Regions from separate parts of the Lederbergia graminis genome, predicted to be linked through region 1. Evidence: riboswitches for the same ligand, from Rfam matches in the RefSeq annotation. Region 1 holds a riboswitch; the other holds the start of a gene.
The links. Region 1 has a riboswitch for preQ1 ahead of queF (preQ(1) synthase). Riboswitches for the same ligand answer to the same signal wherever they lie in the genome.

Region 1 (16,784 bases):
TTGCTCTCTCTTAATTTTTTCACTTGGTCTGAATGGAAAGGTGAATCCTCTACTTCGTTCACTACACTAAAGGGATTACCATCCAGATCGAAAAAGTCAAAGAACTTCATACCATTAAAGTCATTAATGTCCGTCGTCACAACCCCATTATCTTTAAAGTGCTGGTGAGCATGATCAATATCATCTACTACAAAATTATAATAAGAATTTTTCTGATCACTATTCATGGAAAACTCAGTAGACTGGGGCGTTTCTACTTTTATTAATGCTAATTGAGTAGAACCGTATGGTAAATAAAAACCAATTCCACCTTCCCAACTATCAATTAATGTCACTCCCAAACTTCTTTCATACCATTGTCTAGATTTTTCAATATTTGTAACAGGAATAAAAATACTACCAATCTTGAACATGATGAGCCTCCATTCAACTATATTAATATCCAAACTTAATAGAAATTTATATGTTCATTTCGATAAAAGGCGATAAAAAACCTTTTATTGAGAATAAAATAGATAAAAGGATATAGGAGGAGAAAAGAACTATAGCAAAATTCAAATCACTTCAGCCCTTTTGTAGCAACATTTTTAATGATTACGAAAAAAATTCATTTTTTATTTTAGTGCAAACGATTGCGCAAATAAATAATAACAATTATAATGTGAATAGATTAGGAGTTTGTATATACATCTCGAAACGTTTCAAGGTCCATAGTGTTATAGTGTGATTATTTATGCGTTGTATAGTTTATCAATGCAAACGATTGCACAAAATTGTGGAATAAAGCTTCATTTTTATCGAGAAATAGTACTTCCTATTATAAGTAATAATGAAAAGTTACAGGAGGATTTATGATGCAGGAACAGCACGTTCAACCAAACAATACACGTAGTTTACCTAATCTTCCAATCAGTACCATTTGGTTAATTAGTTTTGGATTTTTAGGTGTACAAATGGCTTTTTCTTTGCAAAGCTCAAATATGGGGAGGATTTTCCAAACAATTGGTGCTGATCCTCACACACTCGGCTTTTTCTTTATATTACCGCCTCTAGCAGGTCTAATTGTACAACCTCTAGTAGGATATTTTTCGGATCGAACTTGGCATCCGAAATTGGGGCGTCGAATTCCATATTTACTCGTAGGAGCAATCGTAGCAGTTATCGTCATGTGTTTACTTCCAAATGCGGGAAGTTTTGGATTTAGTGCAACAGCTGCACTTACTTTTGGTGCTATTACCATCTTGTTCATGGATGTTTCATCTAATGTTGCCATGCAACCATTCAAAATGATGGTTGGGGATATGGTGAATGAGAAGCAAAAAGGATTTGCTTATTCGATTCAAAGCTTCCTTTCCAATAGCGGTGCTGTATTAGCTAGTATTTTTCCGTTTGTATTAACGTTGATTGGTATATCCAATACCGCACCAAAAGGAGTCGTTCCACAGTCCGTTGTAATCTCCTTTTATGCGGGTGCAGTTATATTGATAGTTTGTAGTTTATTTACAATCATGAAAGTAAAAGAATATCCACCAGCGGAGTATGCGGCATATCATGGGATTACTAATGTTGAGGGAAAACAAAAATCAGGTGTATTTACTTTATTACGTAAAGCACCGAAAATCTTTTGGACGATTTCATTAGTTCAACTCTTTTGTTGGATGGGGTTCCAATACTTATGGACGTATGGTACTGGAGCTGTAGCTGATAATGTTTGGAATACACTTGATCCATCTAGTCCAGCATACCAGGAAGCTGGTAACTGGTTTGGTATTCTATCAGCTGTTCAGTCAATAGCTGCTGTATTATGGTCATTAGTTTTATCAAGAGTCCCAAATAGTAAGCATAAGCCTGCATACGCACTTAGCTTATTGTTAGGTGGAATTGGTTTTGGATCCATCTTCTTTGTTCATAACCAAGCTTTATTAGTTGTTTCCTTCATTCTAATAGGGATTGCATGGGCAGCAATGATGACATTCCCGTTCACAATGCTTACAAATGCATTATCAGGAGAAAATATGGGAATGTATTTAGGTTTATTTAATGGTAGTATTTGCTTGCCACAAATCATTGCTTCATGTATAAGTTTTGCATTGTTCCCAGCACTAGGTTCATCAATGCCAGCTATGATCTTACTATCCGGTATTTCTCTAGTTGTGGGCGCACTTGCAGTATCCATTATTAAAATAAAAAAATAATCCATCAGCCATTCAATAGAATGGCTGATATTTAGGAATAATTGTAGGGATTGAAAGGGGATGTGTGTAGGTCTTGGGAGTTACGATAAAAGATGTAGCAAAAAAAGCGGGAGTTTCGACCTCTACAGTGTCACGGGTTATTTCTGATCATCCAAAAATAACGGAAAAAACAAAGCAAAAAGTACGGAAAGTAATGGAGGAACTACAATTTCATATTAATGAGAATGCTCGTAATTTAGTACAGAAATCGACAAAAACGATTGGGATTGTTATGAAGAGCTCAGCGCGTGAATCTTTTCATGACCCATTCTTTCCAGAAGTGTTACGCGGCATTAGTGCTTTATGTCATAACCAAGATTTTAGCATTAGTTTAACAACAGGAGAATCAGAAGACGCTATTTATCAAGATGTGATTAAAATGGTTCAAGGTAAAAAAGTAGATGGAATTATTGTGTCTTATTCAAAACAAGATGATAAAGTTGTTCCTTACCTTTTAGAATATGGAATTCCATTTGTTGTAATTGGTAAGCCTCTTGGAGAAGCAAATAACATCACCTATGTTGATAATGACAATGTAAAAGCGTCAAGAGAGGCAGCAGAGTTTTTAATTAATAGAGGACATAAAAAAATAGGATATATTGGTGGATCCCTAAAATTTGAAGTATCTAAGTACCGTTTACAAGGTTTTAAGGAAGCAGTTCTCTTAAATCAATTAAATCTTACGGAAGATTATATGAAAAATCCCGAATCTCCAGAGTTAATTGGAAAGGCTGTTCAAGAATTGATGGCTTTAAATGAACCACCAACAGGGATTGTTGCTATAGATGATTTAACAGCATTAAACTCAATGCTTGCATTGAGAGAACAGCATGTGAACGTGCCTGAAGATGTTAGTCTCGTTAGCTTTAATAATACGATTGTTTCTGAGTTCTCTAATCCCCCACTAACATCCATTGATACGCAAATCTATCAGCTAGGCTATGAGGCCGCAAGATGCTTGATAGAAGAAATTAGTCAACCTTCGTTATATAAGAGAAGCATTATAATCCCTACTATTATGGTCGAAAGAGAAACTACAAAACCCCTAAGATAAAAATTGTTTTTAGAAATGTTGGAGGAGAGAAGTACTATGAATAAACAGTGGTGGAAGAAAAGTGTCGTCTACCAAATCTATCCAAGGAGCTTTATGGATAGCAATGGTGACGGAATTGGAGACATTCAAGGTATTATTTCTAAATTAGATTATTTAAAAGAAATGGGTATAGATGTTATATGGGTTTGTCCAATGTATCAATCCCCTAATGATGATAATGGATATGATATTTCGGATTACCAGGATATCATGGCTGATTTTGGTACGATGGCTGATTTTGATGAGTTACTAGATGAGGTTCATAAGCGTGGGATGAAATTAATATTGGACTTAGTTATTAATCATACGAGTGATGAACATCCTTGGTTTATCGAATCGCGCTCTTCTATAGATAATCCCAAAAGAGACTGGTACATTTGGAGAGATGGAAAGGACGGCAAGGAACCGAATAACTGGGAATCTATTTTTAATGGTTCTGCTTGGAAATATGATGAGGAAACAAACCAATACTTTATGCATATTTTCTCAGAGCGTCAACCGGATTTAAATTGGGAAAATCCAGAGGTTCGAAATGCTTTATATGATATGGTCAACTGGTGGTTAGATAAAGGCATTGACGGTTTCCGGGTAGATGCGATATCTCACATAAAAAAAGAACCAGGCTTAAAGGATATGCCTAATCCAGATAAGCTTCCGTATGTGTCCTGCTTTCCAAAAATGATGAATGTCGATGGTATTGATGAGTTTTTATCGGAGTTTGCCAATAAAACGATAAAGAACTATGATATTATGACTGTCGGAGAAGCAAATGGTGTTGGACTAGATGATTCCGATAAATGGGTTAGTGAAGAAGACGGTTATTTTAATATGATTTTCCAATTTGAGTTTCTTGGTCTTTGGGAGAAAGAATCAGATGGAACTGTTGATGTTTTAGCATTGAAAGAAAACCTATCTAAATGGCAGACTGGTCTCGAAGGTCGTGGTTGGAATGCTTTATTTATAGAAAATCATGATCAAACCCGTAGAGTTTCAAGTTGGGGGAATGATGAGAAGTACTGGAAGCATAGTGCCAAAATGCTGGGTGCATTATACTTCTTAATGAAAGGTACACCATTCATCTATCAAGGCCAAGAAATTGGTATGACAAATGTTCAATTTCCAAATATTGAAGATTACAATGATGTAGGGATGATCAATTATTATAATATTGAAAAAGCAAAAGGTCGCCCTCATGATGAGATTATGGAAGTGATTTGGAAACAAGGTCGGGATAATTCAAGAACACCTATGCAGTGGAATCAAGAACATCAAGCTGGATTTACAACTGCGAATAAAACATGGTTAAAAGTAAACCCGAATTATCCAAACATTAATGTTGCCGAGCAACTAAAAGACCAAGACTCCATATTGAATTTCTATAAAAAATTAATTCGTTTAAGAAAAGAAAATGAAGTATTTGTCTATGGAATGTACGAATTATTAGAACCAAATCATCCACATCTTTTTGTATATACACGAACATTGGATGAGGAAAAAGCAATTGTGATAAACAACTTTGCGGTACAAGTGACAAAACTTGAGCTACCGGAATGGGTTAAAGATGCACAACTTGTTTTAAATAACTATGATGTTCAAGATGCTGAAATCAAGCTAGAGGTTACATTGAATCCTTATGAGTCTAGGGTTTATTTATTGAAAGCTTAACAAGATAAATTTAAGAAGGCCTGTCCTCATTTAGAGAACAGGCTTTTTTATTATTGGGCAGTATATCCGCCATCAATCATAAGTGAACTACCTGTTACAAATTCGTTTTCGCATAAAAAGATAATCCCATGGGCAATTTCGTCTGCTGTACCTAGTCGTCCAATCGGATGTCGTGCGACTAATCCATCATAAAAGTCTCCTAGCGCTTCTTTATTTACCATTCCTGATTCGACATAGCCAGGACAAACTGCATTTACTCGTATGTTTTTATCAGCGTACTCAAGTGCAAGCGACTTTGTTAATATATTTACAGCACCTTTACTTGCGTTATATGCGAATGCACCAGCTTCACCAACATGCCCTAGTATTGACGCAGTGTTAACAATGGACCCACCGCCAGTTTTGAGCATTTCCCTAATAGCATATTTCGCACCGTAAAAGACACCGTCTTGGTTAATGGCAATTACTTTGTGATAATCTTCATAGGACAACTCATGAGTCTCTGCAAGTACCCCAATACCTGCATTATTAACCATAATATCTAAGCGTCCATAAGTCTTTACAGTTTCCTGAACAAGGTTCTCCACTGATTTTTCTTCTGCAGCATTAACATAGATGAATGTAACATCTGCACCACTACTTTTTAAATCAGTCTCTACTGATTTTCCACCGTCTTCATTATAATCAGCAATTACAACTTTAGCTCCTTTATTAATAAAGGCCTTTACAGTTGCTAAACCAATACCAGAAGCTCCACCTGTAACGATAGCTACTTTGTCCTTTAAATCATACATATTTATGCTCCTTTCAATTGGTTGTGTTCTATCTCTTTTAAAGTTCCCTTAAATAGCGAACATAAACTAAAAAAAGGTGGTTCCAAGAAGAACCACCTTTTTATTGTATTTTATTTTTTAATAAACATCTGTACCCATTGATTTCCACCTTGTTCATATCCTACACCGATGTGAGTATACTTATTATCTAGAATGTTCTTGCGGTGCCCTTCACTATTCATCCACGCTTTTACAACTTCTTCAGGAGATTTTTGACCTTGTGCAATGTTTTCTCCTGCTGTTGTATATGTTATTCCAAAATCCCTCATCATATCAAACGGGGATCCATACGTAGGGCTAGTATGAGAGAAATAACCTTTTTCATACATATCTTGTGCTTTTACATCTGCTACATTATTTAATGCAGAATCTGCTTTTAGAGCAGGTAATCCAGCTTTTGATCTTTCCTCATTTGTTAATCTTATAACAGTTGCTACATATTTATTTACCCCTTGTGTTGCATTATCTGCTGGTGGGGTTTGTTGTTTTGGCTGTGCTGCTTGTGGTTGCTGCGGCTGTTGTGCTGGTTGTTGTGTTTGTGGTGCAGGTGCTTTTTGAGCATTTTTATCATTTTTCTTCTGTGTTACGTTAGGTCCTTGATCTGGTACTATATCGCCAAATTGTATTCCTTTATCGGATTCTTGAAAATCAATTTGTCCATCAGGTGTGTATTTCCCAATAATCGTCTTAAATTCATACTTTGCATCTTGAATCTTGATTGGTACTGTATGTGGATAGTTCCTACTATCCAAGTCTGTTCTAAAGCTTGAAATATTGTCATCGCCTTTTGCCTTATTGGCTACATCTTTATCATTGTCATTATTATTGTTACATGCTGTAAGCAAAACCATTAATAAGCTTAAAAAGATTATTTTCAATTTGTTTATTTTCATGGTGAATTACTCCTTTTGTTTTTTCTTATTTTCTCTACTTTCACCGAAAATAATATGGTAATTAAAAACAGTACACGACAATTTGGAAACACCTTCCGATAATTTACAGATTAAATTAAGGAAAATTACCAATTATATATGATAACGAGATATAGTAGGGAGGTTTTTCATTGTGATTGATTTTTTCGATAATGGTGACGCAAAACTTTATGAGGATCGCTATCAATTGTACGTAAATGGTGATTATATAGGAGATAAAACATTAAAAAATATGAGTGATAACTTATCTGATGTTGATAGTTTTTTGAAGAATAAAGGCTTTAGGCAATTTAAATCGCAGTTAGAGGGAGATCATTATAATATTGAAGCGTCGACAGATGAAGCCGAGGGAATTTCGGATGCTCTTTTTGTATATGTAAATAATCGTTAGAAATAAAATGGAGACATTCGTTTCCGAGTGTCTCCATTTAAATCCAATTATTTTGCTTGGATGATGACGCTAGCTGTTGGTAATCCTGGAGAAGTGGCAGTTACGATAATTTCTCCTGCTTTTGTTGTAGATCTTATATAAGCTAGTAACATTCCGTTATGGACTTGTCTTTTCTTGGAACTATATGGTGTTAAATCTTGGGCATTTCCATTTTCAAGTCCCAATATTTCACCTGGACCTTCAATAGAAAGGGATATTTCATTATTCGCTAAATATACTGTTTTACCATTGACGTCTACAATTTCCATCTCGATGTGCGCTATATCGAGGCCATTGGCTTTCATTTCTAGCGAATCTGAACTCATATCAATTTTTTCTGGTTCTGAATTTGTCATAAGTTCATAAGATACATTCTTACCGGATTTGTGTTTTGCTACAACTTCGATCGTACCCTCTTCAAACATAACCTCCCAGCGGATGAACTCATCTGACTCACCGCGGTGTTTACTTCCTAATGACTTACCATTTAAAAATAGCTCTGCTTCATCACAATTCGTATAGCATAATACTTGTAATTGCTCTCCTGTATTCCAGTTCCAGTGAGGAGAAGCATACCACCTTGGGTTATGATTAGATTTTACGTCTTCTGGCCGCACCACTGATAAAAATGCCATTGGCTTCGTACTCCATAAACTTTGACGGTGGAAATAATTAGGCTTTTTAAAACCAGCAAGATCCATGAATCCTGCTTGTGAAGCGCGAATTGGCCATCCTTTAGCTTCTCCTAAGAAGTCAATTCCTGTCCAAATAAACTGTGCGCTCATTGCATCATTGTCTCTTACTGCGAGCCATGCTTCCATGCTAGCTCCATTTTCACTCCCATATATGACTCTGTCCGGATATTGTTTCAAATCCTCTTCATATAAATGTTCTTTGTAGTTGTAGCCCACAATATCCACTGTATCTGATAAGCCAGTTAAATTGGACAGTTCAGGAAATGCTAATGCTGCTGTCACTGGTCTTGTCGTATCGCATTCCTTCACATACTTTACTAACCGTTTTGAGATTGTTACTAACCTCTCCGCATTTGGTTTATTTGGGTCATATTTTCTTTCTGCTGCTGGCTTATTTGCATCGTTATTTCCAGTCATTGTTTCAAAGTATGGATGACAATAAGGGTCGTTAGGATAATCTATTTCGTTCCCGATACTCCACATAATAATAGATGGATGGTTACGATCTCGAAGCACCATTTCTTTCATATCAATTTCGCCCCATTGTGGGAAATCCTCATAATATCCAAAATGTTTCGGAGGGTACACATTATGGCCAGTAGACCATTTGTTTTTTACTCCTTCCCACTCATCAAATGCTTCGTCAATGACTAAGAATCCCATTTGATCACATAAATCAAGTAAATTTGGAGCTGGAGGATTATGGCTCATTCTAATTGCATTGCTGCCCATTTCTTTAAAAGCTTCAAGTCTACGTTCCCAAACCTTTTGAGGAACTGCAGCTCCTAAAGCACCGGCATCATGGTGAATACAAACTCCTTTTAATTTCATATTAATCCCATTTAGGAAAAATCCTTTTTCTGCATCAAATTCAAACCAACGAATTCCAGTGGTTGTCTTTATATAATCAATAATCTCTCCATTTTTTATGATCTCCGTTACAACAGAATACAGATATGGTGTATCAGGTGACCATAGGTGTGGATTACTCACATGGAGTAATTGATTTGCTTCTAGCCCTGATTCCGCACTGATCTCATACGATTCTATTGTAGATACAATTGCATTTCCATCCGCATCCACTAATGTATTTTTTATATCAATAGATTCATCGGTCTGTGTTTCATTTGTAAGACGTACATTGACTGAAACATCTGCATACTCTTTCGTTACTTGAGGTGTTGTGACAAATACTCCATACTGGTCTATATGAACTTGGTCTGTAATTGTAAGATACACATCTCTATAAATACCTGAACCAGTAAACCAGCGAGAATCTGCAATATCTTTATGATTAACCTTAACGGAAATAAGATTTTCCTCTCCAAAGGTAATAAAATCAGTAATGTCATATGTGAACGTACTGTATCCATATGGTCTTTTACCGATATAATAACTATTGCACCATACTTGTGAATTATTGTAGACACCTTCAAAAGTGATATAAACTCTTTTACCTTTCATATCCTCTGGTAGGAGAAACTTTTTTCGATACCAGCCGATACCACCAGGTAAATATCCGGTTCCACTTGAATATTCTTTCGAAAAAGGCTCTTCAACAGACCAATCATGAGGGAGTGTTACATTTCTCCAATTAGAATCATCTAACCCCTTATACCAAGCTCTTTCTTCTTCACCTCTAAAGAATTTCCAGTTTAAATTTAGTAACTCAGTATGTCGCCCCACTACATTCAACCTCCTAGTTATGAATGATATAAGTTAACTGTTTAAAATCTCATCAATTTTAGCTAATTCATCTGTACTAAAATGCAGATTATATAATGCAGCTACATTATCTTCAATTTGCTCGACGCGACTTGCGCCTATTAATGCGGAAGTAACTTTCCCATCACGGAGAACCCATGCTAATGCCATTTGGGCTAATGATTGTCCCCTTTGTGCTGCTATGTCGTTCAATTTTTCAACTTTGCGAAGCACTGCTTCTGTTACTTGATTTTTATGGAGGGCACCTGTCGGCTTTGCGGCACGTGAGTTGTCAGGTACACCACCTAAATATTTGTTGGTGAGTAGTCCTTGTTGTAATGGGCAAAACGCAATGGAACCGATTCCATTTTGTTCAAGAACATCTTGTAAACCATCCTCAATCCACCTATTTAACATCGAATAGCTTGGTTGGTGAATTAATAATGGAGTTCCTAAGTTATTTAGAATTTTTACTGCTTCTGCCGTTTGCTCATCGGAGTAATTAGAGATCCCAACATATAATGCTTTTCCTTGGCGTACCACTTGATCAAGTGCTCCCATTGTTTCTTCTAATGGTGTGTTAGGGTCTGGGCGATGGGAATAAAAAATATCAACATAATCTAATCCCATTCGTTTCAAACTTTGATCTAAACTAGCAATCATATATTTTTTCGAGCCCCAATCACCATAAGGACCACTCCACATGCCATAACCAGCCTTTGTAGAAATAATCATTTCATCGCGATAAGGTTTAAAATCAGATGCTAGCATTCTACCAAACATCTCTTCTGCTGAACCTGGCGGTGGTCCGTAATTATTTGCGAGGTCAAAGTGGGTAATCCCTAAATCAAATGCTTTTCTAAGCATGGCACGTCCATTTTCATAAGTATCCACACCACCAAAATTGTGCCAAAGGCCTAGGGATATAGCGGGTAATAGTAATCCTGAATTGCCAGTTCTGTTGTACTTCATTATTTCATACCGTTTTTCGTTTGCTGCATATGTCATTGTATAATCTCCTTTTTTCTATATATCTAGTATTTATATGAAAAGGGTTTCATTTAATGAAAGTATATTTCTTCTTTTCTCTTAATACAAGTAGGATTATTTATTTTTAACGAATAATCAATAGAAACAGGGGGTATCAGTATGAATTGGTTTGGTTGACTCTATTGTTGATATTTTGATATGATGATGGAGGATAATTACCCGAAACCTTTCGGGAGAGGTTCATAGCTGATACCCTCTATAAAAAACTATGGATATATGACTATATGCCATGTCCATAATAGGACATGGCTTTTTTTATTTTATCCTATATGTTTTAGAGATGATGTTATTGCCTTTCTTGGAAAAATTTCGGAAGCATTTTTCAAGGAGGTTTTTTTATGTCAGGCCGTAGCCATGAACAAGGGTTAAAAGATTTAACGTTATTAGGAAACCAAAATACACGATACTCATTTGAGTACGCTCCTGAGGTATTGGAGGCAGTAGATAATTTACATTCCAATCGGGATTATTTTGTAAAGTTCAACTGTCCAGAATTTACGAGTTTATGTCCATTAACGAATCAACCAGATTTTGCAACAATGTATATTTCGTATATACCAGATAAAAAACTAGTTGAAAGTAAATCTTTGAAACTATATTTATTTAGTTTTAGAAATCATGGAGATTTTCATGAAGACTGTGTAAATATTATCATGAATGATTTAATTGCTTTATTAGACCCAAGATATATTGAAGTTTGGGGAAAATTTACCCCACGTGGTGGGATTTCCATTGATCCTTGGTGCAATTATGGAAAACCAGGAACGAAGTATGAAGAAATGGCTAATTACCGTTTAATGAATCATGATCTCAATCCTGAAAAAATCGATAATCGATAGAGGAGGGAGGAGAAGCCAATGAGGATATTATTATATTTATTATCTATTGTGATTGCGAATGTAGTGACTGCAAGATTTGCACCATTAAATTTTGGCTTATTTATCGTTCCGATGGGTACGCTTTTTGTAGGGGCAACTTTTATTTTTCGTGACCTTGTACAAAATAAATATGGAAGACCAAAAACATATTTATTTATTTTTACAGCTCTAATCTTATCTGCAATTGTGTCGTATTTACTTGGTGATACATTAATGATTGTATTTGCCTCCGCGATTTCTTTCGTTGTTGCGGAAACAGCTGATACAGAAATCTATACTCGATTAAAGCTGCCAATGGCTTGGCGTGTTTTCTACAGTGGGATTGTTGGTGGGCTACTAGACTCTGCTATTTTTGTTATCATTGGTTTAAGTCCGCTTGGTGCTGGCTTCTTAACGTGGGATGCAGTGCCTGCAGCAATACTTGGCCAAGTAACTGTAAAAACGATTATACAAATGATAGGTGCGATTATATTAGGTAGAGTGTTAGTAATAAGAGAGAAACGCTTTGTTTAAAGATAAAATTAAAAGAGCGCTAGATAACTAGCGCTCTTTTGTATATTAATTGCGAATGAGGTAATCAAATGCACCTAATGCTGCAGTTGCACCTGAACCCATGGAAATAATGATTTGGTTATAAGCACTATCTGTACAATCTCCTGCTGCAAATACACCAGGAATAGAAGTTGCACCATGCTTATCAACAATGATTTCGCCGAAACGAGTTCGCTCTAAAGTACCTTCAAGCCACTCTGTATTTGGCACAAGTCCAATTTGGACAAACACACCTTGTAATTCAACGTGGTATTCTTCACCTGTATCACGATCTGTGTACGTAATACCAGTTACATTGTCTGTACCAGTGATTTCCTTCGTAGCAGCGTTTGTTACTACTGTTACATTTGGAAGGCTGTGTAGACGCTCTTGTAACACTTGGTCTGCTTTTAATTCTGGAGCAAACTCTAGAACTGTGACGTGTTTCACAATCCCAGCCAAGTCAATAGCTGCTTCAATACCAGAGTTACCGCCACCAATTACCGCGACATCTTTTCCTGCAAATAATGGGCCATCACAGTGTGGGCAGTAAGCAACACCTTTATTTTTAAGCTCATGTTCACCAGGCACATTAATATTTCTCCAACGTGCACCAGTAGAAATGATAACAGATTTACTTTTTAGAACAGCACCATTTTCAAGTTCTACTTCGAAAAGGTCTTTCTTTTCTAAACGTTTAGCACGTTGTAAGTCCATCACATCGATATCATATTCTTTTACATGCTCTTCTAATGCTTGTGCAAGTCGAGGACCTTCAGTTGCTTTGACACTAATAAAGTTTTCAATGCTGAGTGTGTCAAGAACTTGGCCACCAAAGCGCTCAGCAACGATTCCTGTACGGATACCTTTACGTGCTGTATAGATTGCAGCACTTGCTCCAGCTGGTCCGCCACCAATGACAAGAACTTCATATGGATCTTTATCAGCGAAATCGTCTGCACTTAAGCCTTGGCCTAATTTAGCAATAATTTCTTGAAGTGTAATACGGCCACCATTCCAGAACTCGCCATTTAGGAAAACAGCAGGTACAGCCATTACATTTTTAGTTTCTACTTCTTCTTTAAAGACAGCCCCATCAATCATTGTATGAGTAATGTTAGGGTTAATCACGCTCATAATGTTCAATGCTTGTACAACATCAGGACAGTTATGGCATGATAGGCTCACATACGTTTCGAAATGATATTCGCCATCGATATTTTTAATAGAATCAATAACACTTTGTTCTACTTTAGGAGCACGTCCACTAACTTGTAAAAGTGCTAATACAAGAGAAGTAAATTCGTGACCTAAAGGTACGCCAGCAAAAGCAACACCAGTTTCTTCTCCTACTCGGTTAATACTGAAGCTTGGTGTTCTAGATAATTCTGCTTCTTCGACAGTGATTTTAGACGACATGGAAGCTAGCTCTTCCACAAGAGCTAGCATTTCCTTTGAAACGTCGTCTGAACCAGCACTGACTTTAAGCACAATATCATTTTCCAATAATTCCATATACTGTTTTAATTGTGACTTAATTTCTGCATCCAGTGCCATTTATAATCGCTCCTTAAATTTTACCAACAAGGTCTAGGCTTGGCTTAAGTGTTTCGCCGCCTTCTTTCCATTTAGCTGGGCAAACTTCACCTGGGTTGTTACGTACATATTGAGCAGCTTTAATTTTATCAACTAAAGTGCTTGCGTCACGGCCAATTCCGCCTGCATTAATTTCAACAGTTTGAATGATACCATCTGGATCAATGATGAAAGTACCACGATCTGCAACACCTTCTTCTTCGATAAGAACATCAAAGTTTCTAGAAATAACGTGTGAAGGGTCACCAATCATTGGATAAGTAATTTTTCCGATAGTTTCGGAAGTATCGTGCCATGCTTTATGTGTGAAATGAGTGTCTGTTGAAACAGAATACACTTCCACTCCAAGTGATTTTAATGTTTCATACTCATTTTGAAGATCTTCTAATTCAGTTGGGCAAACGAAAGTGAAGTCTGCAGGATAGAAGCAAACAACGCTCCATTGACCTTTTAGGTTTTCCTCTGTTACTTCAATAAACTCACCATTGTGGTACGCTTGTGCTTTAAATGGTTTTACTTCTTTTCCGACTAATGACATAAATAAACGCCTCCTGGTTGTAGTGTTATTTTTGTGAATTACTATAGTTATCGTTTGAACTATAATAATTCTAATCTAGGAATAATTATTATACATAAAGAGAAATTTGTCAAATAATATGATGTTATTTCTCAAAATGTTTTAGAATCCGTCATTATTTATGTCCTTTATGATTAGAAGATATTCAATTCCAACGTAATTAATAAGTGAAGTGCTATTTTTAATTGTGAGTGTAAATGATACTTTGTGAGGGATTTTATCAGTGAGAGATTGCGTTATATTTTTCGGTTATAGGTGTGAATAGGTTGGGATTGAGCATGTCGACGATTCTGAAATTGTTTATGGTAAGAATCAGTCGAGATAGCTCGAGTCATGACGAATATGTCGGATCTTTGGTTTTGACTTGGTCGAGAGAATGATTGTCATGACGGTTATGGCTAAGTTTAGCTTTGGATTCGGTTGAGATAGCGCATATCACGACGAATCTACTAGGGTTTGAGTAAATATCGGTCGAGAGAATGATTGTCATGACGGTTATGCCTAAATTTAGCTTTGGATTCGGTTGAGATAGAGCATGTCACGACGAATCTACTAGGGTTTTGAGTAAATATCGGTCGAGAGAATGGATGTCATGACGGTTATGGCTGAGTTTTACTTTGGCTTTGGTTGAGATAGCGCATGTCACGACGAATCTACGAGTGTTTTGAGTAAATATCGGTCGAGAGAATGAATGTCACGACGATTATGCTTAAGTTTTACTTCAGACTCGGTTGAGATAGCGCATGTCACAACGAATGTACAGTCCTTATTGAATAGAATCAGTCGAGAGAGAATTTTATACATAGTGAGTCCATCTATTAGCACCCATTTTTGTATATTGTGTTTCAAGAATTCTTTTAATCCTTCTTTGTGAATTTATGATTTTACACCATTCATCAATAGACTTGGATGTTACCTTTCGACTTGGAAAAAGTAATTTATATTCGTGTACACTACGAATAACTGCATTCTCTACTCTTTCCACCTCCCCACACCCCAGACAAGTACATCGTTGCCCTTCTACAGTTACAGAAAATGATTTGCATGCAATGCAGGTTATTCCTTTTTGAAGTTGATCGTACTCATATGCAGGAATTTGCTTATAGGGTGATTCGGTGTTATGGAGGGAGAGTAATTTATCGGCTAGAATCCTATGCTCTTTATTAACTTTAGTTGTGATTTTATTGAGCTGTCTGAAATAGTTATTAATTTGGGTTGGGAAGATAAAGGGTTTGTTTAGAGGTGCTTTGTATAAGGTGAATTCGGGGTTAACAAAGATAACAACACCATGAATGGGGATATTGAAACCTAGGCTTCGAAGTAATTGACGTAACAATGATTCACATCTGATTAATTGGGTTAGCGGGTTACTAACTTCCGTGGCAGATTTTGTGTAGAGCCGATCTGATTCATAATAATAATCTCCTTCGAGGTTTTTCACTTCATTTAAAAAGATAGTACCCATCGTGATAATAAGTGAATCGATTTGGAAAGTAGTTTTATTTAGTTTTAGTAGTAGATCATTTAAAATGATGCTATCACATTGGAGTTTCTCCTCAACTAATGAATCAAAAAGTACCTCCCCTTCATAGCCTTTTAAAAGACTTTGGTAATACTGCTTGTCCTTATTTAAAAGCTTCATACGGACATCTAAGGACTCCAGTGTTAATAGTTCCTTTGATTTTGACCGCTGTTTGACTATCATTTTACCCTTCCTTTCTATAATGATATTGATATTCTACCAAAGTTAACTAAATAATTCATTTATTTTGAATAAATCAGGCGAATTGGGGAAATCACTGCGTCCGAAGGGAGTAGGAATTAAGGTATTCCAAATGTACAATCTGACTCAAATAAAAACAGGCCACCGAATAATGGGACCTGTCCTAGTTAAAAGTTATTTAGAAACCATACTCAGCTTCTTTTGCTTCGCGAATTTTTGCAAATGTTTCGGTTAATACTACGGTATCTTCGACTAGACGTTGAATACGGAATAGTACATCATCATTGATAATTTCTTTGCGGTAAAAGTCTTTTTCTTCTATAAATACATATGTTTGGACTATTTGTGCTTTCATGTACGATAAAATCGGTTTTAATTGTTGCTCGACAATTAGATAATGTTTAGACGATCCAGCTGTAACAAGCATACTTACCACTTTGTCGCGGAATGCATTGATTGGTAATAAGTCAAAAATATTTTTCAATGTGGCAGGTATCGATGCTTGGAAAACGGGTGTCCCGATAATGATGGCATCAGCTTCCATGATTGCTTGTGTGACGTATTTTGTGTCACCTTCATATTCGAGGTAATTTCGTCCGTCGCTAAATTGAACATCGTAATCTGCTAAATCGATGATTTCCATTTCTATATCCGCGTAATTTTCTTTAAACTCGTGCAACACATAATTTAATGCTGTTCTCGTTTTGGAACCAACTCTAGAACCAGACAATCCAACAACTTTCATTACTTCACATCCTATTTCTTTGCTGTATATTTCTTGATGGCAGGTAAAATGTCAGTGCCAATTATTTCAAGATTTTGTTTAAGCATTTCGAATGGCAT
Region 2 (16,784 bases), on a different contig from region 1:
GTATTGAACCTTCGCAAATTGCCGGAAAAAAATCGGAAGTAAATGTAGAACATTTATTGCAAGGTATTCGTCTTCAAGCTTATTGGGATGGAGAAGAAGAACCAAGTGTAGATGCACCAATTGGTCCGCTATTTGCAATGGGAATGTTTGAAGTGTATGAAACTCGGTCGATTTATGCTGGAATGGGTTCCGATGGAGAAATGTACTTGAATATACCGATGCCATTTGAGAAAAGTGGAAAAATCGTGTTAGTTAATGATTCAGAAGAAAAGATTGATGGAGTAAGTTTTAAACTAGCTCATCGTGAATTTGCAGAATCCTTTTCAGATGTTGGATATTTTAAAACACAAATGAATCATCAGTTTGCGAAAGCTGGTGATGGAGAAGATTTGCTCATACTAGAAGAAGAAGGTGCAGGACACTTTATTGGTGTTGTTCAATCTGTACGAGTGGAGCTGGGGCAATCATCGATTGAAGATCGTTGGCATTTAGAAGGAGACGAGCGAATTTATATTGACCATAGTGAAACACCGGTAATTCAGGGAACTGGAACAGAAGATTTCTACAATGGAGCATGGTATTTCGGATATGGGGAATTTTCTACTCAACTTGCTGGATACACCTCAGTAAAAGTAGAAAACAATGTGGAATCATCGAGTTACTACCGTTTCTTCATGGCAGAGGCGATACCATTCAGAAGTCATATTAAAGCGTCCATCGAGCATGGCGCAGCAAATGATATTAGTTCTGAAAACTGGTTACTAGCTTTATATTATCATCAGCCTGAACCGAGAATGACGATGACGGATGAATTGGATATAGGTGATACGGCAAGTGAAGAAGAACATAGCTACACAATATCAGGTGAAACTTGGACTGGAAAATTAACACACACGTATGAAGGTAATTTTGCAGAAGGAGTAGAAGATGAAGGTCGTTCACATAACGGTTTTAGCGAATTTTCTATGAAGATAGCGCAAGAAAACAAGGGAGTTGTACTGAGAAGACGTTTTGATCAAATCCTCCCTAATCAATTGGCAGAGGTTTATGTTGATGGTGAACAGGTGGGACCGTGGTATCATGCAGGTTCTAATATAACACATGCATGGCGAGATGCGGACTTCTTCATACCAGAAGAGTTCACTTCAGGTAAAGAAGAAATTACAATCAAAGTCGAATATGTGAAAACAGAAGCAGATGATTGGTCCGAATTCCGATACCAAGCATTTACGCTGAATTAAATAACAAGAGCAGGTTTCCATCCAGGAATACCTGCTCTTTGTCATTATGAATAGGATAATTTGTATATTGGAATAAGTGTTTCAAATGTTTCTTTAACTAATGCAATAAAACGTTCTCCGTCTTGTAGAATGGGATCATTTGCATCAATGTGACGGCCGATAAGAAATTCTGCCTTCTTCACATCACGGAATCGAACGAGTGCTTCTTTTAAATTGATTTCTTCCATCGAGATGGAATCTTTTTTCATATGATCAAGTGATATCACATAGTCATTAGGGATTGTTTCTTCGATAATATCGATATCATTTAAAAACTTCTTAGCTATGTCTGATTTCCCAGGTAATTCATAAATAAATGCTAACCAAATAAACACGTGATCATCAAACAGTCCTACTTGAAAATGAGGATGTTGTTTGTATCCACGCTTATTATTGGCAATTGCCAGCCATGTATCCTTTGGTGGATTAACCGTTCGTCGAGCATGTCTTGCAATATGGAGAAACATCTCATTACCAAGCACTGCTGCTAAATCATCTGTCAGTACTTCACCAATAGCTTGAAACTTCGGCTGAATTCTGTCCTGGATTGCTTCCATTCTTCCTGCAAGACTTTCTATATGAAAAGTATCGAAATCGCGTTTTTCAAAACCAGTAAATTTCATCTTACATCTTACCTCCTGCTGAATCACTACTACGTGTTAACAGTGTACCATTTGTCGTCTAAATCTCGGAATAAATTGCTCATTTCGTTGAACATTTCTTTCAGATGATTTTTAAGAAAATAATCTGTATTTAAAGTAGGAGTATGAAGAAAAAAATAAGTGGAATTCACATAAACTGTCTTCAAAGCGCTCGTATGAAGACAAAAAAATAGAATAAAAGATAAAACGAGGTTGAGACATAACCATTTGACTTGAATGTAAATCCGAACAATGTAAGTGTAGCTATAACGCTTCGGAAATACACTTCGCTTTCCGCGGGCGGCTAATGAGCCTCCTCGGCGCTAAACGCCTGCGGGGTCTCATCGAGGCCTTTATTCCCGCAGGAGTCTTCGTGTATTTCCTCCGCTGGTAACTATAAATTTTTTGTAATTGAATAGGTGACCAAACTATCTTGTTTTAAAATCAAGTTATAGTTCGGTTTTTATTTGCATATATATTCCTCTTTCCCAGCCCCCAAAAATTAGTTAAGTAGTTATATTTGTCTTCATAGTAGGAGTATGAGGACATATGAACAGCAAAAGAGTAAAAGTTGTCTTCATAACCGTTGTATGAAGACAAAAAAATAGAATAAAAGATAAAACTGTCCTCATACCGGTAGTATGAGGACAAAAAATCGATTATGTAGTTATATTTGTCTTCATAGTAGGAGTATAAGGACAAATAAACAGCAAAAGAGTAAAAGTTGTCTTCATAACCGGTGTATGAAGACAAAACTAAAGGAAACTAGCATAAACTGTCCTCAAAGCACTCGTATGAAGACAAAAATCAGAATAATTGTAGAACCTGTCTTCATAGCGATACAGAGATCTAATTCTCCACCTCACGAACCATTATAAAAGCTATTAATCTTTGATATTTGATACTATATCCCTAATTCCATCTATTGCCAGCGGCTTTAATAAAGCATACAATTATAATGACAGAATAATTAGAATTACCTTAAGAGGAGGAATTCAAAAATGAAACCTAAAGTGTATGTAACCATACCACTTCCAGATCACGTACGTGAATATATCGATCAACATTGTGAAATAAAAGAATGGACAGAAGAGCGCCCAATAACAAAGGACGAGCTGTTAAAAGAAATTGAAGATGTAGAAGGTTTATATACAACTTGGGTGAAAATTGATGATGAATTATTAAATCGTGCCCCTAATCTAAAAGTTGTTAGCAATGTTTCAGTTGGCTTTAATAATTTTGATATTGAAGCGATGAAAAAGCATGGTGTAATTGGGACGAATACACCGTATGTATTAGATGATACCGTTGCTGATTTAGCATTCGCGTTGATTTTAGCAAGTGCTAGGAGAATTACCGAGCTTGATAGTCTTGTAAAAGCAGGGAACTGGCAGAAAACAAAATTCGAACAAGAATACTTTGGGATTGATGTACATCACACAACAATCGGAATTATAGGAATGGGTAGAATAGGTGAGGCAATTGCGAAGAGGGCAAAATTTGGTTTCGATATGGATGTGCTCTATTATAATCGCAATCGAAAACCGGAAGCAGAAGAAAAGTTTGGCGCAAAGTACGCAGACATGGAGACTCTATTAAAACAGTCTGATTTTATTGTGCTTATGACGCCACTTACTCCTGAAACGGAACATTTAATCGGTGAAAAAGAATTTGCCATGATGAAGGAGTCTGCGATTTTCATTAATGTTTCCCGTGGTAAAACAGTGGACGAGCAAGCATTAATTAAAGCATTACTAGAAAAACAAATATATGGTGCTGGATTAGATGTCTTCCAACAGGAGCCAATCGAAACAGACAATCCACTTTTACAGCTGAAAAACGTAGTAACAATCCCGCATATCGGCTCTGCAACTGCAAGAACACGAGAAGCAATGGCGATGCGTGCAGCTGAGAATGTTGTAGCGGTGTTAACAGGTAAGGATGCAATTGATCCAGTATATTAATAGATTGGAGTGTGAATAAAATGAAAGTTGCTGTCATTGGATCTGGGAAGTTAGGGCAAAGACACTTAAACACATGGTCGCAAATGGATGGTGTTGAGATTGTTGGAGTAATTGCCAGAAATCAAGTGAAACTACAAGAAGTAGCTGCAAAATATGAAACTACTCCATATGAGAGTCTTCAAGACTTGATAGCAAAAACAGATGTGGACATCATTGATATTTGTACTCCTACATATTCACATGGAGAATTTATAAAAGAAGCTGCGCAAGCACAGAAACACATTATTTGTGAAAAGCCACTCGCTATAAATAGTGAAGAAGCAGAGAAGCTCATATCAATTTGTGAGGATAACGGAGTTCAATTGCTTGTTGGTCATACATTGAGATTTTTCCCTGAGTATGCAAATGCACGTAACCAAATTCACAATGGAGCAATAGGTACACCTGGAGTTATACGGATGTCACGTGGAGTACCTTACCCACAAGTGAACTCATGGTACACAGATGACTCGAAAAGTGGTGGGCTGTTTCTTGATCTAGGAGTTCATGAGTTTGATTGGCTAATATGGACGTTCGGTGATGTGAAAAGGGTAATGGCAAAACGAGTTCAAAGAGAGGACATGGAATATGGTCTCATTACAGTAAGAATGGAGGATGGGACTATTGCTCATATCGAGCTATCATGGGCAGAAACACAATTCCGCGCCTCCTATGAATTAGCAGGGGATAAAGGGATGATTACCTATAATTATGATGATAGTACTCCAATAGCATTCCAATCTCGTCATAATCGTGAATACCAATTACCAAGAACAGCACTTAAAAAAGACCCGTATTATCGCCAGTTAGAACATTTTATTCAAATTCTCTCCAATCAAACCGAACCGATTGTTACGGCACATGATGCATTAAAGGCAATTCAACTTGCGGAAGCTGCACGAAAGTCTGCTGAAACAGGACAGCCAGTATCGTTTTTAGAAGGAGTGAAATGAGATGAAAGTAGGAATCATTAGTTTCGCCCATATGCACGCTCATAGTTACGCGACTCATATTAAGAACCGTCCCGATGCGGAGTTAGCGGCAATTTGGGATGGTAACGAAGAACGCGGACAGCAAATGGCTCAACATTTTCAATGCACATACTTTAATCATCTCGATGAATTATTATCTACCGACATCGATGCCGTCATTGTCTGTTCTGAAAATGCCAACCATAAAGACCATGTCGTAAAAGCTGCTAAAGCAAAGAAACATATTTTATGTGAAAAACCGATTGCTACGACGATCGAAGATGCAGAAACGATGATCAACACATGTAAGGAAGAAGATGTTATTTTACAAATCGCCTTTCCTGTACGTTTTTCCGAAGCTGTTCGTAATGCGAAAGCCGCGATTGATAGTGGGGCAATAGGTGAAGTGGTTGCCATCAATAGTACAAACCATGGGAAAATGCCAGGTGGCTGGTTCATTGATGAAAAGCTATCTGGTGGTGGAGCGGCAACAGACCACATTGTTCACGTGATGGATTTGATTAGGTGGATTGTAAAAGATGAGGTAAAAAGTGTGTATGCCGAGTTAGATACAAGATTTTATGATATTGATGTCGAGGACTGTGGAATTATTACATTGGAGCTGGAATCTGGTGCGATTGCGACGATTGATCCGAGTTGGTCACGACCACAAACATTCCCGACTTGGGGCGATGTGTATTTGAACTTCATCGGAACGAAAGGTAACTTACAAGTAGATGCCTTTAAGCAGCATACTGTCCATTATAATGATAACGCTGACAATATCCAACAACTTTCGTTTGCCGATGATATGGATGCGGGCCTAGTAGATGACTTCATTACTACGGTAAAAAATAAAGATAATCCATCAATTACAGGAGAAGATGGTTTAAGAACTTTAGAAGTAGTAAAGGCTGCCTATGAATCTTTTGAGAAAAAACAATCTGTATCCTTAGTAAGAAAAGTATTGTCATAGAGGGGGGATAGTAGTGAAGATTGGGATTAGTTCTTATAGCTTAAATCAAGCATTACAATCCGGAGAAATGGACATATTGGATGTTATCCAGTGGGCAAGTGACAATGGAGCAGATCATCTCGAAATTGTTCCAATCGGTTTCAGTATGGATGACAAACTAATAGATTATATTCGTGATAAGGCTGATAAAGTCGGAATAGAAATATCCCATTATTTAGTAGGAGCTAATTTTATTCAAAATAGCGAAGTGGGAGTAGAAGCAGAGGTTAAGCGAGTCAAAGAACAAGTAGATATCGCACATAAACTTGGTGTAAAAATGATGCGCCACGATGTCGCATCTCGTCCACTGGAGGAAACATCTATCATTCAATTTGAGCACGATCTCCCAACACTAGTGAAAGCATGTCGAGAAATTGCAGACTATGCTACTCAATTCGGTATTATCACAAGTGTCGAAAACCATGGCTACTATGTACAAGCAAGTGATAGAATTCAACGACTAGTCCATGAAGTGAACCGAGCGAATTTTAAAACAACAGTAGATATCGGTAACTTTTTATGTGTAGATGAAAACCCAGTTTCAGCTGTACAGAAAAATATTCCTTACGCATCCATGATTCATTTCAAGGACTTTTATCTTCGCCCTGCAAGTGAAAATCCAGGAGATGGTTTCTTCCGAACAACTGCCGGAAACTATTTACGTGGTTCCATATTCGGTCAAGGCGATATCGATGTAAGGGAGATTATTAGAATCATTAAGAATTCTAATTATGATGGCTATATTTCGCTGGAATTTGAAGGGATGGAAGAATGTAAGCTAGGGACGAAAGTTGGGTTAGAGAATATGAAGAGATTGCTTGCTGAATTAGTATAAAGATTTATAGACCTAAATATTCGTGACCATGGACATACTGCTTCTAAAAGTCATATAATATATATAATAGTACATATTGTTGTCACTTGTGTGAAAAGGAGGGGAAAAGCATGTCAGTTGCCAGAGTATTAACGGGATTATGGAGAACTAGTACAGAAACTAGTGACCGTGCTAAAGATCCAAAGTTAAAGAGTCGTTATTACAAAATAAAAAGACCAGCATTAATGGAGAAAATTAAGTTTATCATCAATAACAAGCTAAAAGGGTGGAAAATCCTTCATGTTGATGAAGAGCGTGGAGAAATCCTCGTTGAAAAAAGAGGGATGAGACGTAACCAAATCACGATTACAGTCTACCAAGTGGAGCCACTAAGATGTAGTGTTGATGTTTTATCCGCATTTGAAGGTTTCGGAGACTTAGGTATGAGTTACTTTACTGTGCTTAATTTCTTCGAGTTATTAAATAAAGAAGTTCCACCTGAGAGAAAGTAAAAAAGAGAGTGTCTACGGTTTAAACCGTATAAGACACTCTCTTTTAACTTTCTTCTTTAAATCATATCTTTAAAGTTAATTCGTTTATTTAAAGCAATCATAACTGGTATACCAATACCCATCACGACTAACTCACTAATCGCAGTTGTTAACCATGTGAAGAAAAATGGCCATCCCAGTGCAAGGTTAAGCTCGAATGCAATGATAAACATCAAAAACGAAAAGATAATCGTATTAAATAGCATTCGCTGCCAGATTCCTTTAATATATTTAGCAGAGAAAATCGTTAAAGATAATGCTATAATCGAATGTGCGACTCCAAATATTAAATCATATGGGAGTAGTATGGAAAAAAGTAAGTTGGAAATGAAGACACCAATTACTATACCGAAAATATATTTTTTGTTAAAAACCACTAAATGATTAAACATTTCCGATACCCTGAATTGGATATGCGTAAAGCCGAATGGTGCAATAATACCTGTAACTGCAATATAAAGTGCAGCCAAAATACTATTTACTACTAATGTTTTAATTTTCAATTCAATCTCTCCCTAGTTTTTTTACGTGGGATGGTTACGAACCACGTAGGCTATAGCCCAAAGTGTTATTCTATTATAATATGTAACTTTTAGTCAATATATTTCGAGGTGGGAAATAATGTATTTAACAATTGAGGAAACAGCTGAGTATTTAGAACTTCCTGTAGCAACTGTAAAAAGTTTGGTTTTACAGAAGAAAATTAGAGCTATCTTTGATGGGGAGAATTACTTAATTTATAAAGAACAGTTTAATACGCATTTTGAGCAATTGGAAAAATATAAAAAACAAGTGGAGGAGTATTTATCAGAACCTATTCCTGAAGACTGGGATGCGAAGGATGAGGATTAGTTGTTAATAAAAAATGCTTGTCCAATAAAATGAAACTGTAATTCCTTGTAACCCGATTTCTAAAAATTAATTATCAATCTAAATCTGTTGATTTCCGTTTCAGGAGCTCGCTTTCCGCGGGATTCGAAAAGCGAAAGGCGCTTGGGACTTGAAGGAAGGCTAATTTCGCAACATCCTGTTGCAACGCCTTCCTGACCCGCATCGTGCGGGCCCGCGACAAGCAAATGTTCTGAGACAAAGAAAGGCGTTCTTTGCCTTTCATGTCTCAGTTATTTGACCTCGAGCCGATAGCGCCTACAGCTAGACAAGGTTCGGAAGCCTCCTCGGTGCTGATCGCACCTGTCTAGCTCAGGCTCCTAGCGGCTAGCGAACGAGACATTCCTTCCCCTACGATAAGTCAACATCGGCTCGTTCCTTGCCGTGTTTCCTTTATCTCAGTGCAGGACTGTCTCCCGTTCGTACACCGCTAAACAGTCGCCTTCGCTTTTCTATATGTGGGGGCTCCAGGCTACCGCACATGAGGGCACTGAAAATCTTTCATATTTTTGTTTATTATAGTAGTTGATGGCAAAAAAAGGGCAATTTCCCACTGTTTTAAGAGGGAAATTGCCCTACTATGTTGCTATTTTTTACTCTTTTTCACTGAGCAATTTTATAATTCGCTTTAGATTGACAGCGAATATCGTCGTTGCTCCTTGGACTTGCAAACCAAATAGACCCGCAGATGATGCTATATCATACCCGTGTCTGTGTTTTAACTCACTATTTTTGGCTTCAATTTTATACCGAGACTTCGCTAAGTTCTTAAACTCCTCTGTGTTTTGAAAAGCTTCCTGCTCGGTATGTTCTTTGGATTTAATTGTTACATAGTAGGACTTCGTTTTCGCTCCCTCTTTATAACATCCATCACGAAGTGGACAGACTTTACACTTTTCTACATCAAATGTGTATCTAATTCTTGGACTTTTCTTTTCTCCATTTCCTCTGTCGTATTTTTTACCAGTTGCTAAGTGACCTGCCTTACATACGTACAATCCAGCATCTTTATTAAATTCAAACTCATTTTCTTTTGTTCGTGTTCCATGTGTTATGATTGGATGTAATTTAGAAACGAGAGTTAGTTTATTTTCTTGGGCATAGCTAATATTACCCTTCTCAGAATACGCAGTATCTCCAATAACTGTATCAATTTCCATTCCTGTTGCTTGACTCTTCTGAACTAATTCCTGCAGGAATTTCCCATCACTTTTTTCACCTGTTGTCACAACTGCTGAAGTAATAATTCTTTCATCACTCATCGCAAGGTGCGTTTTAAAACCAAAAAAAGAAGAGTCTGCAGATTTATGTCCTGTCCTGGCATCAGGATCATTAGAATAGCTAAGGTTTTCTTTGAAATCCTCCGTGACTTCTCTTAAAACATTTAACTTCTCTTTAACAGAAGGCACCTCTGCGATTTGTGGCTCTCTTTCAATAATTGAAATGATTTGATTACAATAATCCAATTCATCTGAAATTTCATTAGAAGTTGGTTTTGCGGGGAATTTTTCTTTTACAGAGTCATCAATTTGATACACTGCTTTTCTAACATTTTTTGATTTCTCTTGTAAAAACTCTTTTGGTGATTTTTGATTATAACGAGATTTTGTATGTGTAGAGTCCACGATTATCGTTTTACTATTAATAATTTCGTGTTCCAACGCGATTTCAACCGATTTCCCTATAAGCATATCTAATAAACCCTCATCTGTAAGACGGAGTTTGCGGAATTTAGTCAGCGAGCTTGGATTGATGACTTTATCCTCGGGTGCCATATCGAGGAAATATTTAAATGACATATCATATTTTGATCGTTCTACTACATCGACATCAGATAAATCAAAAAATGATTTTAACAGTAGATATTTAAACATACGAATTGGAGGAACTGCGTTCCTCCCGTTATCAAGGCAATATTTTGTCTTCAATTCTTCAAATATAAATGTAAAATCTACAAGTTCATTGATCTTACGTAACATATTGTCTTTCGGTACAACTATGTCGTATATTGCCATGAATGGGCTTAGATTTAGAGACTCTTGGTTTGATAGCATTTGGAAGATCACCTACATATAATTAGTATCTTTATTATAAAGTAAAAAAGCAGTAGAAAGTTCGATGTATTTGAACTTTCTACTGCAAAATTAGAGACTTTTTCAGTGCCCTCACTAGCGGGACAGGTGAGACCCCGCAGGAGCATTTGCGATGAGGAGGCTCACCGCACGCCCCGTGGAAAGCAAAGCCGCCTGGAACGGAAATCAACAGCTCTGTTTTACCATATCGCTAAATTCAAGGGACTTTTTCAGTGGCCTCCCGCACATCCCGTAGGAGTCTCCGTGTATTTCCTGCGCTTGTATTATTCGATTCTTATTGGATCACTCCTAATATTCTAAAGTAAGAAAAAACCAAACTATTTTGTAGACTCACGTTATAGTTTGGTTTTCATTCATTTCTATTTATTTTTGTCCCAGCTTATGCCGGTAGTTTTTTATTATCTGTGATCACTTGATTCGTTATCGTTATCTTCTTGATTACCAAATGGTCCTCTTCCCCAGAAGGAGTCCCAAGGGTTTCTTCTCGGACGGTCATGTTTTCTATCTCTATCATCTTCTATAATCTCTACATTTTTAGCGTGAATAATTAAGTTTTCCACATGAATTTCTTTACCCTTTCTATTGCTAGACATATTATCCCTCCCTGGCTATATAATTAGTTCGCAGTTATTTTATTCAAATAAAAAAATTGTGTATAGGCGAATTATTATAATGTGATTAGTTAACAGATTTTTAAGGAAATTCAACAATTAGTCTGCTAAACTATAAAGAAGCATAATTGGAAGTGAGGGCATTAGAATGATTAAGACAGTTTTGTTTGATGTGGATGGTGTTTTATTAAGTGAGGAACGCTATTTCGATTCATCAGCACTTACGGTTTGGGAAATATTAAATAGTGGTAAATACATAGGGCTAGCGCCTAATAAAAATAAAGTGGAATATAGTGATGAGGAAATTGCTGAGATTCGTTCCAATGTTTTTGTGGATGATCAAGTCTTAAAATTATTAAAATCTGCAGGTTTAAATGCAAACTGGGATATGATTTACGTAACAGTGTGTAATCAATTAATCCACTTACTAGAACAGGTGAAAGGCACGGAAAAAGCAAATATTGAAAAGTGGGTTACAAATCCCATTGATCGGAAAGTTCTTCAAGAAATTGGGGAAGTATTAGCAACTAAGAATGTTCAATTGGATTTTCTTGGTTTGCTTGATAATTTTGCGGATGCTGAAAAGACAAAGGATGGTTTATTTACTCATATAGACAAATTGGTAAAAGAAAAGCTTGATGTTTCTGGTTCTCAATTTGCACAATCTGGGGCTTTATGGGATACATGTGAACACATTTGTCAGGAATGGTATGTTGGAGACGATAATGTATTAGAATCGACAGGGAGGCCATCCGTCCAAACCGGTAAACAAGGTTTCTTGTCACAGGAAAAGGTACTTGCTCCGGCAGAAGAGATTGCTCGTATGTTTGCTGAACTGAAAGATGCAGGTATTATGATTGGAATTGGGACAGGCCGTCCAGAGTTAGAAACGATTGAACCTTTCAAACATCTCAATTGGTTACAGTATTTCAATGTGAATAATATTGTAACGGCGGATGATGTGCTTGCAGCCGAACGTGAATATCCAAATCTGCAATTATCTAAACCGAATCCATACACATATGTCATGGCATTGTCTAGTAAACAGAAGACAGCTTTGGAGTGTATCGAAACGCAACTTCCACTTGAAAACGGAGAAGAGGTTTTAATTGTTGGCGATTCATTAGCAGATCTACTTGCAGCACGAAAAATGGGCAGTACATTTGCAGCAGTATTAACAGGCTTATCAGGCAAGAATGCTCGTGCTGAATTTGAAAATTATAATGTGAAATATATATTTGATAATGTAATGGATGTAAGGGATTTTGTACTTGCTTCCGTAAAATAATCGTTGTGATAGCAATCTGAATGGATTTTTCAGATTGCTATTTTTATTTATCATCTCATTAAAATTACTGCTGTACAAAAATCAATCAATTCATGAGTAAAAATAAATAATAAATGTAAGACAATTTGCATTTTTCCGATTGACTTATTTTCAATAGTTTCATAAAATAAGATAAACATATTGAAATACTCGGGATTAAAAATTGAGAATTAATATCTTACTTGAAATTTGTGAATGAAAAGGGGGAGTCAGTTGCGGAAATATCTATTTTATATATTACTAGGACTAATGATCTTATCGTGGGGGTTAGGCATTTATTACGTTACAGTCTATGACATACCGATATCTGTCGTACCATTATTAGATAATAAATTCTATTGGGCATCTAGTTTTAAAGCAATGTTAGGCTTAACCATTATTATCACAATCATTTCACTTGTTGCTTTTATGTTTAGAAAATACTACAACAGATTTTCCAAATGGTATATCATACATGGAGTTGGAATTTTCCTTTGGGGTTTTACTCTATTTTCACAAGCGAGGATTGCAGCATTTAATTTAGGAATTTGCCATTAATTATACAGAAAGGACCGCATACTGAATGCGGTCCTCATTTTATTAATTATGAACTGGTATTTTTTCATCTGTTAATTCAAGAAATTGAGCATACTCTAAGCCTTTAATCGCTGTTAGAGCGTTAATTACTTCTGGTTCAACTGCTTTATCAAGCGTTAATACCATGACAGCTTCTCCACCAATAACAGAACGTCCAACCTGCATTGTACCAATATTTACATCGTAATCACCAAGCATGGAGCCAACGCGACCAACCATACCAGGGATATCATGATGTTTAATGTAAAGTAAGAATGGTTCTGGACGAACATCTACACGGTAGTCGTTCATTTTCACAATACGAGCACCATAACCATTAAGTAGTGTTGCACCAATATTTGCTTTTGCTTCGCCTCTGTAAAGAGTTAATTCAATGTAGCTAGCAAATCCTTTGCTCTTTGGATTTTTAGAAACATTTGAAGTAACTCCTTGGTCTTTCAACAAATGTTGCGCATTGATAAGATTTACTGCATCACCTAAATGCTGAGCAAGTATTGACTTCACAATCGTACGAGTAATTAACTCTGTATTTTCCTTGGAAAGCTGACCATAATATGTGATTTCCACTTTATCTGGTGCTTCTTTCAATAATTGAATCGCAAGTGCACCCATTTGATCACCGAGATCAATATATGGTTGTAACTTCTTATGTGTTTCACCAGATACATGTGGCATATTAACTGCAGAACGGATTGTTTGCGTTTCAAAAATTTCAATAATTTCTTCGCTAACTTCGTGAGCTACTTTTTCTTGCGCCTCAACAGTTGATGCTCCTAGATGTGGAGTTACAACTACATTCGGATGGCTAAGTAATTCTGTGTTAGTAGATGGTTCTGTTTCATACACATCAAGTGCAGCACCAGCAACTTGACCAGAATTTAACGCACGTACAAGCGCAGCTTCATCAATAATTCCACCACGTGCACAGTTAATGATTCGAACACCTTTTTTCGTTTTAGCTAAATAGTCATCATTTACAAGTCCTCTTGTTTCTTTGATTAGAGGAGTGTGAATAGTAATAAAATCAGCTTCTGCAGCAATTTCATCTAATGACGCTTTCGTAATTCCCATTTCTCCAGCACGGTCTTCCGTTAAATAAGGATCATAGCCAAGAATATTCATACCGAAGCTTTTTGCACGTTTTGCAACCTCGGAACCAATTTTCCCCATCCCAATAACTCCAAGTGTTTTTTCGTATAGCTCAACACCTTTAAAGTTATTGCGTTCCCATTTACCAGCTGATGTAGATGCATGAGCGTGTGGGATATTTCTTGCTAGAGATAGCATCATTGCCATTGTAAGTTCTGCAGCAGAAATAGTATTTGCTCCAGGAGCGTTAATTACGATAATACCTTTTTTTGTAGCGGCATTAACGTCAATATTGTCTACTCCAACACCAGCACGAGCGATGACTCGTAAGTTGCTTGCATGTTCTAAAATATCAGCTGTTACTTGTGTTTGACTGCGAACAATCAAAGCGTCGTATTCTTTGATAATTTCTTTTAAAGCATCAGGTGCTAAACCTGGATTTTTATCCACAACATAGTTTGGATGATCATATAATGCTTTTAACCCAGTATCACTAATTGCATCGGCTACTAGAACTTTGTACATGACAATTTCAACCTCCAGAATAATGTTTTTTTGAATTAATACTGTTGATTTTCGCTTCGCCGCACAGGTTGTGCAGGTGCAGGTGTTGCCACAGGAAGTGGCGAACTGCCAGGTACTCGCTTTCCACGGGTGGTTAGGGATCGCTATGCTATCTGTAGGGATTCACCCTGACCCGCTTTTTCCGCAGAATCTCGCACCTTTTACAATCAACTTGTTGCTATATTACAGAAGAACAATTGCCTTTGTAATAAAATGAAAACGCCCCCATAACACAGACAGGTTTGCCTAGTTATGAGGGACGTAAAATCGTGGTGCCACCCTCGTTCACCATATTTATGAGCAGTATTCATTCATATAGCCTCGAGTAATTAACGACTTGCGCCGGGCATATTGCCAGTTTAGAAGTGCTGAGCTTTTGAAGCTAATTCGCCGATTTTCACCAACCATCGACTCTCTTTGGAATTCTCTTCAATGCCTTCTTCATCATCACTTTTTTCATTATAAAAATTGTTTGAATAATATAGGAATTATTCTACCACAACATCTTCGGGATGCAAAGACTAATTTTGCTATGAAAAAACTTTATTTGCTATTTTTCGTCAAGATGAATGCAAGAAAGTGATAAATACAATATAGTATAAATAAATATGTTTTCATGAACTTAGGAGGTAATGAAAATGATTCGATTCGGAGTAATAGGAACTAATTGGATTACAGATCGCTTGCTCGAAGCGGCTTCACAAAATAATGACTTTCAGTTGACGGCTGTTTATTCTCGTACAGAAACGAAGGGCCGTGAATTTGCTCAGAAATATGGAGTGGAAAATGTATTTACGAATCTGGAGGAAATGGCAAAGAGTGATAAAATCGATGCCGTTTATATAGCAAGTCCTAATTCTCTTCATTTAGAACAAACAATTACTATGTTGAAAAATGGGAAGCATGTTCTTTGTGAAAAACCTCTAGCTTCTAATTCAAAAGAAATTGAGATAATGATTAATACAGCAAGGGAAAATAACGTTGTTTTAATGGAAGCGATGAAAACAACATTATTACCGAATTTTATTGCTTTAAAAGACAACTTACATAAAATCGGAAAAGTAAGAAGATACCATGCTAGTTATTGTAAATACTCATCCCGTTATGATGCCTATCGTCAGGGAACGATTTTAAATGCATTTAATCCACAATTTTCAAATGGTTCATTAATGGATTTAGGTGTTTATTGTATTTTTCCACTAGTTGTTTTATTTGGTGCTCCAAAGAAAATAAAAGCAAATGCCGTTATGCTAGAATCTGGAGTGGATGGTGGCGGAAGTTTATTATTGGAATATGACGGTTTTGAAGCTGTCATTACTCATTCTAAAATTGTAAATTCTTACGTTCCATCTGAGATACAAGGCGAAGAAGGAAGTTTCCTGATAGAAGAAATATCAGATTTAGAAAGAATTGAACTACGCTATCGAGATGGAAAGATGGAAGAAATTGGAGCGGAAACAATTCATCCTTCCATGTATTATGAAGTAGAGGAGTTTATTCATTTAATAAAATCTGGAAAATTAGAATCAGACATGAATTCTCATGAGAATTCACTTATTGTAGCTAATATTGTGGAGGAAGCAAGAAAGCAATTTGGCCTTAAGTATCCTGCAGATCTAAACTAAAATGCTAAGGGAGATGGTGAGTAACATGGTAGAGATTGAATCAGTATTAATCGATAAAACATACTATGAAAAAACTTTCATGGAAAATGAAAACCAGCACCCTGTTGAGGTTATGGGGAAATTGTATTTTGAGGAACAAAAACAAAGCTTTTCAGATTTATCCGATATTCGCTTTGCTCAAGGGGAAATCTATTATCATTGTAAAGACTATGAAGCTGCCATTTATAAATGGGAGAATGTTCATAACAACTTAGAACCTTGGGCAAGAAAAAATATGGCTGATGCCTATGTTGAGTCTGATATTTTAGATACAGCTGAAAACATATATAAATCAATTACAACAGATTCGCTTATCCTTAATACAGAAATTAATTTGCGCTTGTTTCATTTGTATGTACAGCAAAACAAATTTAATGAAGCGAATCAAATGATCAAAAATGCGGTTGTACTAGATCCCGATTACCGTAATGTTTCGAAGATTGCTTATTCGTTCTTTGTAGAACAACAAGATTGGGAAAATGCACTCGAGATAGCTGTAAATGAATCGATTCGTACAAAATCAACTGAATGGTTTGATATTTTACTTTCGATTTTTGAAAATGATCAATTGCACAAGAAAAATCCTACATACTATCTTCCTGTACTTCAGGTCATTGGAGAAGAAAGTAAACTACATTTTGAACAAATAGTAGACAAATTATGGAATCATTATAAAAATGAATCAATTTATTTTGAA

Region 2: another riboswitch for preQ1. It lies ahead of ACFPM4_RS09275 (QueT transporter family protein); the one in region 1 lies ahead of queF (preQ(1) synthase).

Annotation. Positions count from the first base shown of each region.
Region 1 covers NZ_JBHSMC010000016.1:113,349-130,132, reverse strand. Annotated here, with positions in the region: gene ACFPM4_RS13410 (VOC family protein) at 1-413, opposite strand, end outside; gene ACFPM4_RS13405 (SLC45 family MFS transporter) at 852-2,195, shown strand; gene ACFPM4_RS13400 (LacI family DNA-binding transcriptional regulator) at 2,269-3,288, shown strand; gene ACFPM4_RS13395 (glycoside hydrolase family 13 protein) at 3,325-4,992, shown strand; gene ACFPM4_RS13390 (SDR family NAD(P)-dependent oxidoreductase) at 5,043-5,786, opposite strand; gene ACFPM4_RS13385 (CAP domain-containing protein) at 5,897-6,718, opposite strand; gene ACFPM4_RS13380 (hypothetical protein) at 6,891-7,148, shown strand; gene ACFPM4_RS13375 (glycoside hydrolase family 2 TIM barrel-domain containing protein) at 7,196-9,568, opposite strand; gene mgrA (L-glyceraldehyde 3-phosphate reductase) at 9,602-10,594, opposite strand; PreQ1 riboswitch class I at 10,806-10,852, shown strand; gene queF (preQ(1) synthase) at 10,975-11,475, shown strand; gene ACFPM4_RS13360 (VUT family protein) at 11,494-12,027, shown strand; gene ahpF (alkyl hydroperoxide reductase subunit F) at 12,073-13,602, opposite strand; gene ahpC (alkyl hydroperoxide reductase subunit C) at 13,616-14,179, opposite strand; gene ACFPM4_RS13345 (nuclease-related domain-containing protein) at 15,015-15,923, opposite strand; gene ACFPM4_RS13340 (NADPH-dependent FMN reductase) at 16,120-16,686, opposite strand; gene ACFPM4_RS13335 (LLM class flavin-dependent oxidoreductase) at 16,698-16,784, opposite strand, start outside.
Region 2 covers NZ_JBHSMC010000013.1:2,335-19,118, reverse strand. Annotated here, with positions in the region: gene ACFPM4_RS09310 (glycoside hydrolase family 172 protein) at 1-1,241, shown strand, start outside; gene ACFPM4_RS09305 (YktB family protein) at 1,286-1,903, opposite strand; gene ACFPM4_RS09300 (2-hydroxyacid dehydrogenase) at 2,923-3,885, shown strand; gene ACFPM4_RS09295 (Gfo/Idh/MocA family protein) at 3,906-4,877, shown strand; gene ACFPM4_RS09290 (Gfo/Idh/MocA family protein) at 4,879-5,871, shown strand; gene ACFPM4_RS09285 (sugar phosphate isomerase/epimerase family protein) at 5,885-6,745, shown strand; gene ACFPM4_RS09280 (hypothetical protein) at 6,856-7,236, shown strand; gene ACFPM4_RS09275 (QueT transporter family protein) at 7,293-7,778, opposite strand; PreQ1 riboswitch class I at 7,785-7,829, opposite strand; gene ACFPM4_RS09270 (excisionase family DNA-binding protein) at 7,897-8,127, shown strand; gene ACFPM4_RS09265 (IS1182 family transposase) at 8,757-10,217, opposite strand; gene ACFPM4_RS09260 (hypothetical protein) at 10,655-10,849, opposite strand; gene ACFPM4_RS09255 (HAD family hydrolase) at 11,016-12,155, shown strand; gene ACFPM4_RS09250 (hypothetical protein) at 12,408-12,731, shown strand; gene serA (phosphoglycerate dehydrogenase) at 12,774-14,384, opposite strand; gene ACFPM4_RS09240 (Gfo/Idh/MocA family protein) at 15,062-16,048, shown strand; gene ACFPM4_RS09235 (tetratricopeptide repeat protein) at 16,074-16,784, shown strand, end outside.